DNA from 2 places in the Paenibacillus sp. FSL R5-0914 genome. Region 1 is predicted to be linked to the other one. Evidence: riboswitches for the same ligand, from Rfam matches in the RefSeq annotation. Region 1 holds a riboswitch; the other holds the start of a gene.

Region 1 (7,747 bases):
AATACCTATTCACTCTGTATTGGGGGATCAACAAGCTGCTTTGTTTGGACATACTTGTCTTGAACCTGGCAGTGCCAAAAACACATATGGAACTGGATGCTTTATTCTGATGAATACAGGTACAGAAGCTGTAGTCTCCAGTCATGGGTTGTTGACCACTGTAGCTTGGGGAATGGGGGATGAACTCTATTATGCACTCGAGGGCAGTGTGTTTGTAGCCGGAGCGGCTGTACAATGGCTTCAGGAGGGGTTAGGACTCATAACGGAGCCGGCAGGCTCGGAAGACAAAGCACGGGAAGTAGAGGACAGTGAAGGGGTTGTCGTCGTACCTGCTTTTACTGGACTAGGTGCCCCTTATTGGGATATGTATGCACGTGGAGCAGTCTTCGGTCTAACTAGAGGAACCACCTCGGGGCATTTGGTAAGAGCAACGTTAGAGTCATTAGCATTTCAGTCTAGAGATGTAATTGGGGCGATGGAAAAAGATGCAGGCATGCCATTGACCGGACTTCGTGTAGATGGTGGAGCGGTTCGTAATGATTTGCTGATGCAGTTCCAGTCTGATATCCTCGGTAGTGAAGTTACTCGAACTACATATGCGGAGACGACTGCGCTGGGAGCAGCACTTCTGGCTGGATTAACCTCAGGAGTCTGGACAAGAGAGCAGCTAGAAAGCTTTAACAAAGCTGAGAGGGTCTTTTCACCTGTAATGGGTATAGATGAGCGTGAACGACGTTACAACGCCTGGAAAGACGCTGTAGCGCGTACCATGGGCTGGGAAAAACATGAAAGATATCAGTGATCAGGGAGATGCATATGTCTATGTTTAATGGAACAGAATCTGATCTACCGAGTGGACTATCTAAGCCTGCACTTCGAGCACTTCATGGTGCTGGGTATACACAGATTCACCAAATCAGTAAGCTCACTGAGTCAGAGCTTCTGCAGCTCCATGGGATGGGACCAAAAGGGATTGATGTACTACGGCGTGCGCTCACTGAAAAGGGGTTATCCTTTGCCAGCGAGTCCTAAAGAACAGATCAACCTAAAAAGCGGCAAGCTAAGGATAATCCTTGGCCTGCCGCTTTTTAGGTTGTAACGCTTAATATTCAATAACAAATGCAACGTTTTGCCATCCAGCGCCCACTGTCCAGAACAGAACTTTATCTCCGCGTTCGATCTTTCCTGTAGTAATAGCTTTGTGTAGAGCGATAAACGGGCTACTGGTTGAGGTGTATCCGAATTCATCACCTATGTAAACCGCAACCTCACGATCAATACCCACTTTTTCACAAACACCAACGATATTAGGTAGTGAAAGCTGTGAGAAACAGGCCGCTTTTATAGATTCAGGCGCTATGTTGTTATCAGATAGAAGCGTGCGAATCGATTCAGAAGCAGCATCTACGCAAATGGAATCATCAAATGGAATGAACTTCACATTGAATTCTCCAGCCGCGACGCCTTTTCTACCCAGATTAGCCAAGCCTTCAGCCGGGAACATGGAGTTGCCGTAAACGCATGTGTCTGTTTGATAGACAGAATCAATGAAGCCTACCGCATTATCATCGCGCACAAGAAGGACTGCCGCAGCTGCATCACCGAAGTTAGCATAATAGACAGGATCATTCTTATCTGCATGAGGTGCTACATAATCGGATCCGATGACCAAAGCACGTTTAATTCTAGGATTGGCTTGCATTTGACGGCTCACCTGTTCTACGGAAGCAGTCATACCTGCACAGTTAGCGTTGCTATCTATACAAATTGTATGGGATGCGCCGTTAATTAAACGGTGAATCATTAAAGAGTTAGTAGGAAAGATATATTCAGGAGTTTGACTTGCATAGGCAATAAGATCGATATCAGCGCCAGTGAGACCATTTTTATCCAACACATTACTGGCAGCCTCAAAAGCCATCGTAAGAGAATTTTCTTCCTCATTCTTAATGCTATAGCGCGTATCACGACCTAAAGTGGTCAGTAGACCTCGGATATCAATACCCTTTTCGTCAAAATGCTTAATAAAAAAGTCGTTACCAACTTTATTACTGGGATGATAGATATCAATGTCTTGAATACGAATTCCGGTCATATGAATGAATCCTCCTGAAAAACTCTATAGTTTTTTTAGTTATAAGAAGAATTAAGCTGTAACGGTGGAAATGATCTCGATGTTTTCTAGTCCTGCTTTACGACCCAGACGAGCAAGCTGCATTTTAAGAATTGGGTTATTCTCAAGGGTTAGATTTACTTTTACAAATCCATCATTCTTAAACATTACGAAGCAACCTTCCAAAAGAGGCACAACATCAGGAGCAGTTACGTTTAGCTTTCTGCAGTCGATTTGTAATTCATAGTCAGCTGGAGTGATAGGATTAATAGTTTGTTGATAAGCTTGGATAGATTTCAGACCATCTTCTTCAGAAAATGTTCCTTCCAGCTCAATATTGATCACTTTTTTAGTAGTGTCTGTCTTTAAAGTAAACTGTCCCACGTTAACATCTCCCGATATTTTAATTTTACTGAAAATAGTTACTTTATTTCTTCAATCGTTTCGAGAAGAATATTAAAAGCGGTGATGATTCTAGGTGCCCCTATAGCGGGTACTAAGTGTAATAGAATACCTTTGAGTTGTTCTACAGTAACTCCCACACGAAGAGCCATGACATAATGAACACCCAATTGATCAAACTGACCCATCGAAATCAGGGCAGAGATAACTGCGATTTCCTTCCAGTCAGCTTCGATTGTGTTGCGTTGAAAAATATCGCCGTAGGCATTCCCCATAATAAATTCAGCCAAATCGGGGAAATGTTCTTTAATCGGAGCCAGTGCTTTAGCTCCGTAGTCTCCAGAGAGATTCGTGAAGTGGTTCAGACCACTGTTTACATTGTCTTTCATAAGTGACCTCCTAATTTAGGTTCAAAGTACGGTGAGCAGTCGGAGGGACCTCATCACGGTCTGTTAGCAGTTCAATGACGGCAACACGGTTGATGGCAACAGCATCCTTGATGGCTGTTTCGAACTCCTCCGCTGTCTCACATTTGTAACCCTTAGCGCCTAGTGATTCTGCGAATTTCACAGCATCCATAGGGACTTCGTAGATAGTTCCGTCAATACGTCCTGTAGTTTTTTCCATACCTTTTAGAGCCATATCTAGCTGTTTATTATTCACAACAATGAATATGACAGGAATATCCTTGCAGACAGCAGCGTTAATCTCTGCGCCTAGCATCATAAAGCAGCCATCTCCTGTAATGCAGAAGATCGTTTCTTCTGGAGCAGCAACCTTTGCACCAATCGCCATTCCGATGGAATTACCCATACAAGCAAAGTAAGCATCGAAAACAAAACTGCCCGGTTTCTTAACCTTGTACCATTTCGCAGCATGGAAACCGTGACTTCCATCATCAACAAAGACTGTGCTGTTATAAGGAATCAAATCACTCATCGTACTCAAGACCGATGCAAGTGAAAGGTTTGGTAAAATCGGAGGCTCTTCGGTATAATCGGAATTTGTCGGTGCTTCGCGTTTTGTGATGTTGTTCGTGTCAATATTATTGAGATAGTAAACTAGATTGTCCCGTAGATCTCCAGTCACTGGAATCGTTTTAGAGAACAATATTTTTCCGACAAAAGTCGGATCGCTATCAAACTGAATTAATGTTGCAGGATGATTTTCCCTTTTAAGATTACAAATTGTCATATCACTTAAACGTGAGCCGAGAACGATAAATAGATCACTTTGATTCAGCAAGTCATCCCCATGGGTACAACCGCCTACTCCAATTGGACCGTGATAGAGTGGATGATCCCAAGCTATAGCCCCTTTACCACCTGGAGATGTAACTACAGGAATATTAAATGTTTCCGCTAATTGAATTAGCTCACTATGTGCTCCTGAGCGGTTAACGCCTTTACCCGCGATAATTATTGGATTCTTAGAGTTATTTATAGCATCAAGTACACGGTCGATATTAGCATGGCTAACCAGTGATTCGCGTTCAGGGATTACAATATTACATTCCTCTAGCAATTCCGTTTGTACATCAAAGGGAATACAAAGGTGAACTGGACCACGATTACCGCTCAAGGCAATGGATATGGCATGATTAAAGATTGTGCTAAAGTGGTCTCCACGTTCAATAAGCTTGCTATATAAGGTGGCAGGTCTAAACATATCAGCTAAATCAGCTAGAAAAGAGGTAGAGTCCTGACATTGGGGGATTCCAAGCTCTTTAATAGATTGATGGCCAGTAATAAATAGGACAGGTAGGTTGTTAGCCTTAGCATGTGCTGCTGCAGTTAATAGGTTTGTTCCACCAGGACCTGAAGTACCAAAAGCTACACCTAGTTTTCCAGTTTTAAGCGCATACCCGGCTGCTTCGAAGCCGGAACTGGACTCATGTCTCCCGGGAATAAATTCAATACCGTAATCTACCATTTTAAGAACAATAGGACAAATGGATTTCCCGATAATACCAAAGGAATGGGTAACACCTAGGTTCCGTAGTGCTTCCGACATGTAATCTGCGACTGTCTTCAAAAAATACACCTCACAAGTTGATTGTTATTTTAAAATCAAACATTAGAAAACCTGTGCTCTGAATTAGGGCACAGGTTGGTGGCATAAATCGCCATAGAGACTGAACAATTGTTCAGTCGTCTTGGTTTTCTGCAACCTGGCAGTCATGGCCTCTGATTAAAAATGAGGCTGTAGATCCATGGTTTTGCGTCATCCTCTTTCGAAGATTTTGCCAATATTAATTTTAAAATTTATAAGAAGAATTTTCCTTTACAATATATTCCTAGAGAACCTTTGTCAATATATTTTCGCAAATTAACTCGAATTTTGACGAAAGTCTTGTCCAACCTATGAAATAATAGATATAAAAAAACTCCCCCTAAGTCAAAACTTAGGAGGAGTTTTTGGACTTGTTTATATATTTTTGCAAGTGACTTAAAACTTGAAAATATGGATAGTCTTCTGTAGATTAAACACAGCCTGTGTCATTTTCTCAGTTTCTTCAGCAACGGACTGCAGGGCATTAATTTGTTCATTCATAGCGGCGGATACTTCCTCGGTGCCGGCAGCGGTTTGCTGTGTGATTGCAGAGATATTCTCTATTGCACTTGAGATTTTCAAGGCACTTTCCAACATCAGATCACTTTCAGCAGAGAAGGAAGAGATTTGCTCGGTAATATACTGCACACTTTGCACAATTTGAGCAAAGATATGAGCAGATTGAGTGATCATCTCATTCTGTACCTGTACGACTTCTTCGTTGATAGCGATATTGTCAATCGCTTGTTTGATATCAGTTTCGATGCTCCGAACTAAGCCAAAGACTTCCTTCGTTGAAGCCGTTGATTCTTCGGCAAGTTTACGAACCTCCTGTGCGACTACAGCAAAACCTCGACCATGCTCTCCGGCGCGTGCTGCTTCGATGGAGGCATTCAGCGATAAGAGGTTGGTCTGCTCAGCGATCTCTGTGATGGTTTTTGTAATCATCGTAATTCCGCGAGCATTATGAGACAGGGCTTCGATAGTATCAGCTACTTTTTGAGTAGCCTGGATGTTTTTGCGCATGCCTTCAGCTTGAGTATCAACGGACTGCCGTCCTTGTTCAACTAGTTCTAATGTATGTATTGAACGTCTGTTCATTTCTTTCGTTGAGTTCGTATAATTGGATACTTTATTCTCAATATCTTTAATAGATTCTGTCATTTCAGCGATATCCGTAGATATTTCATTTGCACCAAGAGCTAGCTCGTTAGACGAAGAGGCTACCTGTGCCATGACAATTTTCAAATTCTGATTCTTATCTTCGATTCCACGGCTTGCATCCATAACTTGACGAGTGATTTGTGATGCTTCTGTCAAAATCTTCTTGAGCTTGTCAATCATAGTATTAAAGGAACGACTTACGTCCCCCATAGACCCGTTCTCATCGGCTCTACTAGTAAAATCCCCTTTTGAAATACTATGAGATACATTCGCGATGTCATCAAAAGAAGATGTAAGCGTTCTCTCGATAAAGCGGGCCACGGGGAAAGTTAGAGCAGCAAGAACTACGATTAGAACAATACCCAAAATAATGTTGCCTAAGATCATAAAAGTAACTAAAACAGGAATAGCAAATAGTGCGGCAACGAGGTAACATCCGGCAACAATTCTTTGTTTTAACGGAAGTTTATGCATCCAGTTCATTGGTATAATGTCCTCCTTATTAATATTATGTATTGGTGTTATTATATGGGATTTAAAGGTGATTGGTCTATAGTAAGAACTGACATAAATCTTCTTTTCGGAGTAGTTCTTTAGATTTCGTGTCAAAAATCCTCATAAATAGCGGAAATTTTTGCGATAGCAGACTTTACCATCTCTAAAAGTTCTTGCGGTGAAAGTACAATAACCGAGGGACTAAAAGAAAGGATTATCCGGCAGGCCGACTCGATCGTATTAAATTCGGCATCTACGTTTACCCACTCTGCTTTGCTAGTTGGCTCTATCAATTGGACAGAGACGAATCTTTCTCGCTGTAATTCTTTTAAGATAGATGTTCTAACCCTTAGCTTTACTTGATACTTTGGCAGTGCTGCTTTAAAGGCAGTGGTGGACTCTTCCCAGTACTGTTTTAAATCAAAGTCATCAGGTCTTTTAAACCACTCATGAGTCTCCTCAACGTTAACTAATCTGGACACACGAAAGGTCCGTAGTTCATCTTTGCTTTTGGCTACGACATACCATACTCCGCGTTTTGCAACTAACCCAAGAGGTTCAATGAAACGGACCGTTGTCTCGTTGCTCCGGAGATAAGTGATTTTTACTTTGCGGTCCTCCCAAAGTGCTCTCTGCAGTACAGAAAGGAACGGATAAGTCTCATCCGAAGGATGCCAACTGGCGCCATCAATATGAATACGCTCGCTTAGGTAATTTGCTGGGTTACTAAGTCGATGTGAGGATGCAGCCTCTAGTTTGAGAAGAGCGGAAGAGTAGTCGTCTTGTATCCCCAGATCATTCATTATAGATGCGTCAGCGGACAGAAGCAGTGAACCAATCTCTTGTGGCTTCATTCCCGTTAGGGAGGTTCGGTACCCTTCAGTAAGCATCCAACCTCCTTCACGACCACGTTCAGCTAAAATGGGTATTCCTGAAGCACTTAATGCTTCCATATCACGAAACACAGTTCGTTCTGATACCTCGAGTGTTTGGGCCAATTCTCTAGAAGTCATTTTTCCACGATTTTGCAACAGAAGTAATATTGATAACAAACGGTCGGCTCTCATTAGGCTATTGTACCTCCTCGAATTATTGATTAGACGATCACCATTAATCATTTCTAAATCATGATTATATTATATATGTCAGTTGATGTCATATATACGGGCTATACTTATAAAACGTAAGGAATGTTCACAGAATATTGAAATCCGAATTCAGGTGGAAAGGGTTGAGGGCTATGACATTGAAAGGGAAAGTCGCATTGGTTACCGGGAGCAGCAGAGGTGCTGGGAGAGGGATCGCTCTAGAACTAGCAAGAAGAGGTGCTTTTGTCTATATTACAGGGAGGACCACAGATGTATCCGTCACAGAGCATATTAAGGGGAGCATAGATAGCGTACTTAGAGAAATAAAAGAGAGTGGAGGTTCTGGTGCGGTAATACGATGTGACCATACGAAGGATCAAGAAACAGAAGCAGTGATCCGCCAGATCGCTGAAGAGCAAGGTCGGCTCGATAT
Region 2 (7,747 bases), 1.9 Mb from region 1:
GGCATCGTTACGATAGAATATAACAGGATGATGATTTATTATCTGTATGTTGGCATACAAAACTATGGTGTGTTTTAGAAAGGAATAATGAGATGGAAGCTTCTTTTTGGACTGGCATTCGCTTCTTTCAGGGTTTACCCTCGAAGGAGATCGAGGCGGTCTCAAGACTGTTCACTTATAGGGCCTATTCCAAAGGTACTCTGGTGTTTGCAGAATCAGATCCGGGAGATCACGCCTATGTTATCTATTCGGGAATTATTAGGGTGTACGCTACTACGAAGGGGAAAGAGCATACCGTAGATCTTTTTGGAAAAGGGGATTTCTTTGGTGATCTGGAAGTGATTCATCCCTCTAATGTAAGAGTGTTATCCGCGGTGGCTATGAACGATACAGTATTATTTGAGATTAAACGTGAGCCTTTTGAGCAGATGCTTGCCGATTATCCATTGATTAAGGAACAATTGATGCTGCTGCAAATGGACCGTTTATTTTTATCGAATCGGTTATTACATGAAATGAAATTTCATGATGCGAGAGCGCGTGCGATATTTACACTAAGAAGACTACACCAAAGATTCGGAGTAGAGGAGCAAGGCAAACAGAGGATTGATCTTCGACTGACCCATCAGCAGTTCGCGGATATGATCGGAACGCTCAGGGAGACGGCTACCCTTGTGCTTAAAGATCTGCAAGAGCAAAAGATTATTGATATTCAACATCAGCAGATCACCGTGTTAGACCCGACGTATTTACTAGAGTATACGGATTTCGATTGAGAAGAGCAGTTCCGGGATCTTTTTCAGAGAATTGATTATTAAAGGGGTTATGAATGTGGCATGTAATCATTGTGTAGTAAGAGAGCTGAATTTTGAAATCAAGGCTCATGGTGAGCTTAATCTAAGGATTTTACCGGAGGTTATTCATCACTTGAGTAGAAGTAATACGATACATAAGGTAGAAGAAAATGTGATTACGATTAAGGAGGCTGGGGTGCGGGATTTTCTAGATTTCTGTAATGACCATATGGAGTCGGAGCAGTTTGAATTCCGTATAGATGACCAAACATGGAGACCTCTATCCGAATTACCCACTGTGCTTGATATGGAGTGGATTGATGAGGTTATAACTAAGGGCTTAGTTACTTGTCACTTCCAACCGATTGTGAACGTACGGGAAGAGATTTTTGCATACGAGCTCCTATCCAGATTTAAAAAAGAAGATGGGTCCCTTATCTATCCTAATGAGGTTTTTGCGGCGGCACGGAATCGTGGGCGTTTATATGCTTTAGACCGGTTATGTAGAATGACTGCTGTAAAATATGCTGCACCCTTAAATAAAAAAACGTTTATTAATTTTATCCCAACGTCGATCTACGCGCCAGAGTTCTGCTTAAGATCAACCGTTGAACTGGCCAATCAATTAGGCGTCGATCCCTCTCTTTTTGTCTTTGAAGTTGTTGAGACGGAGAAAGTGGATGATCTCGCTCATTTGAAAGCTATTTTGACATATTACAAGGATCGGGGATTTGAATACGCTTTAGATGATGTTGGCGAGGGCTTCAGCACGATCGAGATGTTATTGGAGCTTAAACCCCATTACATGAAGCTGGATATGAAATATGTTCAGGGTGTGTCCAGCGATCTGAACAAACAGGAAATAGCTAAACAATTTTTAGAAAAAGCTTTAGAAATCCAATCCGTTCCTTTAGCAGAAGGTGTGGAGTTTAGAGAGGACTTTGAATGGCTTAAGCAGAGTGGTTATCAGTTGTTTCAGGGATATTTATTTGGAAAGCCTGATCCGATTCCCAAACAGTGATCCTAATGAGTATAACTCCGTCTAGAGGATGAGATGAATTTCAGGTCAGAGTCTGAGTACAGCCAACCCCCGGGGTTGTATAATTAAGGTAATTGAGAAGGGGGACGGGATGGATATGAAATGGCATAAGTACATCACACACTGGGCGGATTCTAGAGGGTTAGGTGGACGAGAAATTGATTATCAATGGCCGTCTCCATCATTTCCGGTGGTAAGTATTCGCAGCAATTTGGGTCGATACTCAGGTCAGGGGTATGGTCACGGAAGCAAGCCACAAGTGAAGACAGCTGTTGGATTAATTGCTATTGGAGATGTAGCTGTAGGCTTGATTTCCATAGGTGCGATAAGCGTAGGGGTTCTATCCGTGGGTGCAATATCACTAGGAATGTGGTTAGCCCTTGGAGCGATAGCAATTAGCTGGCTTGGCTTCGCAGCTGGAGCGATTGCCATTGCAGGAGTGGCTGTAGGCGCGATCGCGATAGCCGAAAAAGCGTTGGGAGCTGTCGCCATAGGTGATACGGCATTTGGGGCGGTAGCCATAGGACGGATTGCTGGGGGAGCAGTAGCTATTGGCCAATGGGCATATGGTCTAATCGCAGTTGGCGAGCATGGCTTCGGGTTAATTCCCATCACGGGCGATGTGTGGAATTGGTTCCGGCGTTTGTTTGGTGCGGGGAGTTAAGTAGACCTCCAGTCCTAAAGGTTCCTCTCTCTTCCGGGATAGTCGATAAAGAATATCTATCACGATAGAAAAAGTAATTGCAATTACCTATTCGGATTTCATACCAATTAATCATGCGATCAGATGTAGCGTTATGTTACTCTTTGTAATGTATTCGAAACTTCATAGGCAAACCTATGGAAATGTAGGGACGCAAAGCTATAGGGACTAAGGTTATCATAACTATTGTCAGCCAGCTGCCAAAGAGTGTATTACGCTTTTTGTTAAAGTTTAATAAAAATTAAGTCTTAGTTTTTATGCGACTTTATACGCAATCAAGCTACTCTTTTGGGGTAGTTTTTTTTGTGCCTATTTTTAGGCACGGAAGAGATTCATATTACATCTGGGGGGTAGAAAAGATGAAAAAAATGATTGCGATCGCTACATCGGCAGCCATGTTAGCTAGTTTTTCGAGTGAGGCAGGTTATGTTTTAGCAAGTGATGTAAGCAAGGTAAGTGTAGTGAACACTGTAGTACAAAGCAAGGCTGACCTATTCAGCAATGCGTCAGTTATTCCGTTTGATCTGTACGGCAAGGCTATCCTAAGCGCTTATAATGATGTTTTTAGAATGAATCCTGCGAATATTAAATCCATTACCAATAACGGTGGCAACTACTCAGGTTCACCTATAGCTAAGGCTATGGATGGCGATATGAGTACGCATTGGGAAACGGGCAAACCGAACAGTTCAACGTTTACGAATGAGGTTGTCTTTGTTTTCAATGAGTCCACTGAATTAAATAGAATCGTATATGCTGCAAGACAATCCAGTGCAAAGGGGAAGGGGTTTGCTCAGGAATTTGATATTTATGGTTCAACTACGGATGCAGGCGATTATACGCTAGTATCCTCTGGAGAATATAAAGGCGGAGCAGGTGACGTAGTAGAGATTCAGTTTGCACCCACAGCCTTCAAGAGACTTAAATTTGTCTTCAAAAAAGCTAACCAAGATTGGGCGAGTGCGGCTGAGTTTTCTTTTTACAAAGAAGATACCGTATCCGCTAAAATGAAAAATTTATTTACAGATGATACCTTGAGTCAAGTTAGCGCAGCATTTAATACGGTGGGGAAATTAACGGCTTTAGAACAAGAAGTGCAGACACATCCACTGTACGCGCAGTTTCAAGCAGATATAGAGAATGCAAAAGTACTGCTGGAGAATCATCAAATAGAGGCAACAGCGGCTAAGGTTTCGAAGCTAAAAGGCTATGGTACAGCATATGAAAATGCCTATAGCGAAGCTTATAGAATGCCTAACTCTAATGTATCAAAAGTAACGGTGAACGGTGGGAGCTATCCAGGTACGAAACCGGAATACATGCTCGATGACCAGCCGAATACACACTGGGAAACGAACAAAAACAATGATGACAGCTTCACGAATGAAGTCGTGTTTGAATTAGCGCAAGCGAAAGTACTAGATAGATTGGCTTTTCTGGCTAGAGATAATCGTAAAGGCTTCCCAGAGGCTTTTGAAATTTATGCATCAGAAACAAGTAAGGGAGAAACCTTCCAGCTCGTATCTAGCGGAACCGCGACTAGTACGAATGATTTTCTGGAGTTTAAATTCGAACCTACGAAGTTTAAAAGATTGAAATTCAAGTTCACAAAAGCCAATATCAACAGACCCTTTGCAGCTGAATTTAGATTTTATACAGAGGATAAAGTAAGTGAAGCTGTAAATGGTATTTTCACAGATGGCACGATGAGTGCGGTTGTTCCTGCTTATAATAGCGTCGAAGCAATCAACGAATTAGAAGAAGCGGCAAAAGTACATCCGCTCTATCCAATCCTGAAAGATTCTTTGGATTTAGCTAAGAAGCTAGTGAATGGTGAAGTTCAAACCGAAGGCACCATCATTGAGGCGGAACAACGTGGAGATATGAAAAAGCATGCGCAGGAAAATCTGAGAATTGGTTTCGGTACGAACAACCAGCCTACAGGTCTCGTTGCAATGCCTGGAGATACAATCAACGTTTATGTGGACGCAGCTTCGAGCGATAAACTACCTTCTTTAGTCTTTTCTCAACAAGAGGCGGCTTGGAATGTTTGGGCTAGAGGTGTGCAATTGCGTCCAGGTAAGAACATTATAACCGTTCCTGAATTTGCTACGAATAGTTATTATGCACATGAAGTGACTAAAGGCGGTACAGTGTATATCGTCAATCCATATACAGCAGAGGAACAAGGTAAAGCACCTATGATCCGGTTCGAGGGGCTTACCAAGATCCCTATGATGACCAAGACTACAGATCCTGAACAATTTAAAGCCTTCTTAACCACCTATAAACAAAAATTAGATGAAGATAAGGCAGCGCATCCGAATGTTCAAGATCGCGAGCTCATCGATGTGGTGGAAATGGTCAGCGATCATGTTATTTTCACAGGAACTGCGACAGAAGCTTATAACAAGTTTATTACGCAAGAAAATGATCCGCTGGGTACCGTCACCGGCTATGATACTTGGATGAAGACGATCTTTGACTTCTATGGCTTGGATGGCAGTAGTGTGATTCATGATGCGAAGCTAATTCGTGAGAACATCCGATTGATGCAGCCTTATGGTGCGATGTATGCAGCGGGAGATCATACAGGGATACAAATTGGGACCGTAGGGACGATGTTAGGTGATTTTAACAAAGTCTATCCAGGCTGGGGATTGAATCATGAAATAGGGCATCGCTTGGCGATGGGTGAACGAGAATATGGTGAAGTAACCAATAATATGGTGTCTATGCTGATGTCAGTCTATGCGGACTCGATGGATACTCGTATTCCTTTTGAAAGTGATATTTATAAATATGTAATCGAAGAAAATAAAGTGGTTATGAATCAGCAGGGCTTATTTGCACAGCTCGGTGCCTATTGGCAGTTAGAATTGGCGCATCCGGGTTACTGGACAGAACTGACCAAGCTGTACCGCGAGCGGAAGGTCTCCCTTCCGAACGGCGACAATTCCAAGCAGCAGTATTTGGTGGAGTTCTCCTCTGAAGTGCTGGGGTTAGACTTAAGTAGCTATTTTGCCAGACATGGCTTCACTGTGAATCCTGAAACGAAAGAGAAGTTAGCTAAATACCCAGCACCGAAAAAGCTCTGGTATTTAAACAATTCAGTGGTTCATTATGAGGGAACAGGAATAGCAGATAAGAATGTTGCGATAAAGGTTAATATCACGCCTAACACTACTGCTAAATCGAACACCTTAAGCTTCAGTATGGATAAGGATCTTAAGAAAGATTTCTTAGGTTATGAGGTGTATAGAGACGATAAGTTAGTAGGGTTTACTGGGACTGACCAGTTCGTGGACACGAATGTAGATAGCAGCATCAATTATACGTACAAGATCGTTGGTTATGATAAGAAGCTGAGCCCACTGAAGCCGGTACAGGTTAAAGCCTTCAAGCCAGCGTTATCTGTTGAAGATCAAATCACGTTAAAGCTTAATCAAGCTTTTGATCCGATGAGCTATGTAAAAGCGACTAACTATCAAGGAAACGATATTACTGCTAATGTCACCCTGAAAGCAAATACCGTTAATGTAACGCAAAAAGGCGACTACGAAGTGGTATATGAAGTGAAGAACGAAGGGGTTACAGAAACCAAAACTACACTGGTTACGGTAACGAGTGACTATGCTTATCTTTCGGATCTTAATGCCAAGTCAGTCGTTGTTGGTTGGGGTGAATTAAAGAAAGACAAAGCCGTTTCTGGTGGAATCATCACCCTTGTTCGACAAGGGTTAGCTGCGACCTATACCAAGGGAATCGGTGTACATGCGAACTCTGAAGTTGTTTATGATATTGAGGGTAAAGGTTATGACTTCTTTGAAAGCTACATCGGGATCGATCAAGCGATGAAAGGAAAGCCATCCTCTGCAACCTTTGAAGTGTATGTAGATGGAGAGAAGAAATTCGCGAGCGATGTTTTCCGAGCAGGGACAGAGCATGAATTTGTGAAAATACCTGTGACAGGTGCGCGCGAAGTGAAGCTGGTTACCACAGATGCTACAGACGGCAATGCTTCAGATCATACGGTATGGGCGGATGCGAAGTTTACGAATACTTCAAGCAAGCCTACTATCACAGTGCCTGAAGAGACAACGTTTATTAAGCTGAACAGTGAATTTGATGTTTTGACTGATGTTACAGCCGTTGATAAGGAAGATGGTAACTTGATTGGAGCCGTTGAGGTAAGTCCGAATGGTTTCACTTCAAGCAAAACAGGCACTTACAACGTCGAACTGTTAGTTACAGACCGGGATGGGAATACAGCTGTGCAGACCAGAACAATCGTTGTGTATAGCGCTAGTAAATACTTGAGTGATACAGCTTGGCAGTCGGCAAGAACGGATTATAATGTTGTTCGTAAGGATAAGGCAAGTTCTAACAATCCGATTAAACTAATTGTAAATGGCGTAACCAAAGAGTTCACTAAGGGTTTAGGAACGCATGCTAACTCCGAGATCGTGTATAATCTGGCGGGTGCTAATTTCGAATATTTTGAAACATATGTAGGGGTTGACCGAAATATCCCAGAGCAAAATAATTCTAGTGTGATCTTCAAAATCTTCGCCGATGGGGTAGAAGTGTATAATAGCGGACTAATGAAATTTGGCACGGAAGCTAAATTAGCTCGGATCCCTGTGAAGGGTGTAAGTGAATTAAAGTTGGTATTAGATAATGCCGGCAACGGAAATGCTTCAGACCACGGTGATTTCGCTGATGCGAAGTTTATGATTCTAAACAGTACGCCGGAGCTTACCATAGCTAAATCTGTATCCACCAAAGTGGGGCAAGCCATAGCAGTAAGTGCGGACTATTCAGCAATGGATTCAGAAGATGGTGACTTGACGGCTCAAGTAAAGGTTACGGGTGAAGATCAAGTTAAATTGGGCAGAGCTGGAAAGTATCCGATTACTTATACAGTAACGGATAGTGATGGAAATACGACCACGAAGACTAGAACCATTGCCGTTGTAGACATGACGGACTTTACGTATCTGACGGATTACGACTGGAATTCTACTCAGAACAGCTATACGGCACCTTTGAAGGATAAATCTATTAGTGCCAATACGCTGAGATTAACAGATAAGAGCAATCAAGTAGTGTCCTACGAGAGAGGGATTGGAGCACACTCTAACTCGACGATTGTATACGATCTAAGCGATAAGAACGCGGACTACTTCACTTCCTATGTGGGTGTAGATC

Evidence for each region. A riboswitch is a leader RNA that binds a small molecule or an ion and turns the genes downstream of it on or off. The one in region 1 is predicted to bind cyclic di-GMP.
Region 2: linked by a shared signal. The riboswitch ahead of MKX60_RS04745 (NPCBM/NEW2 domain-containing protein) and the one ahead of MKX60_RS13230 (thiamine pyrophosphate-binding protein) in region 1 are both predicted to bind cyclic di-GMP.

The regions. Positions count from the first base shown of each region.
Region 1 is NZ_JBBORH010000001.1:3,000,575-3,008,321, forward strand. Features, by position in the region: gene glpK (glycerol kinase GlpK) at 1-802, shown strand, start outside; gene MKX60_RS13210 (DNA-binding protein) at 817-1,032, shown strand; gene MKX60_RS13215 (3-oxoacyl-[acyl-carrier-protein] synthase III C-terminal domain-containing protein) at 1,103-2,095, opposite strand; gene MKX60_RS13220 (hypothetical protein) at 2,147-2,497, opposite strand; gene MKX60_RS13225 (carboxymuconolactone decarboxylase family protein) at 2,536-2,904, opposite strand; gene MKX60_RS13230 (thiamine pyrophosphate-binding protein) at 2,915-4,558, opposite strand; cyclic di-GMP riboswitch class I at 4,677-4,772, opposite strand; gene MKX60_RS13235 (methyl-accepting chemotaxis protein) at 4,964-6,214, opposite strand; gene MKX60_RS13240 (helix-turn-helix transcriptional regulator) at 6,337-7,293, opposite strand; gene MKX60_RS13245 (SDR family NAD(P)-dependent oxidoreductase) at 7,467-7,747, shown strand, end outside.
Region 2 is NZ_JBBORH010000001.1:1,086,044-1,093,790, forward strand. Features, by position in the region: gene MKX60_RS04730 (Crp/Fnr family transcriptional regulator) at 93-776, shown strand; gene MKX60_RS04735 (EAL domain-containing protein) at 928-1,815, shown strand; gene MKX60_RS04740 (hypothetical protein) at 1,925-2,497, shown strand; cyclic di-GMP riboswitch class I at 2,655-2,741, shown strand; gene MKX60_RS04745 (NPCBM/NEW2 domain-containing protein) at 2,896-7,747, shown strand, end outside.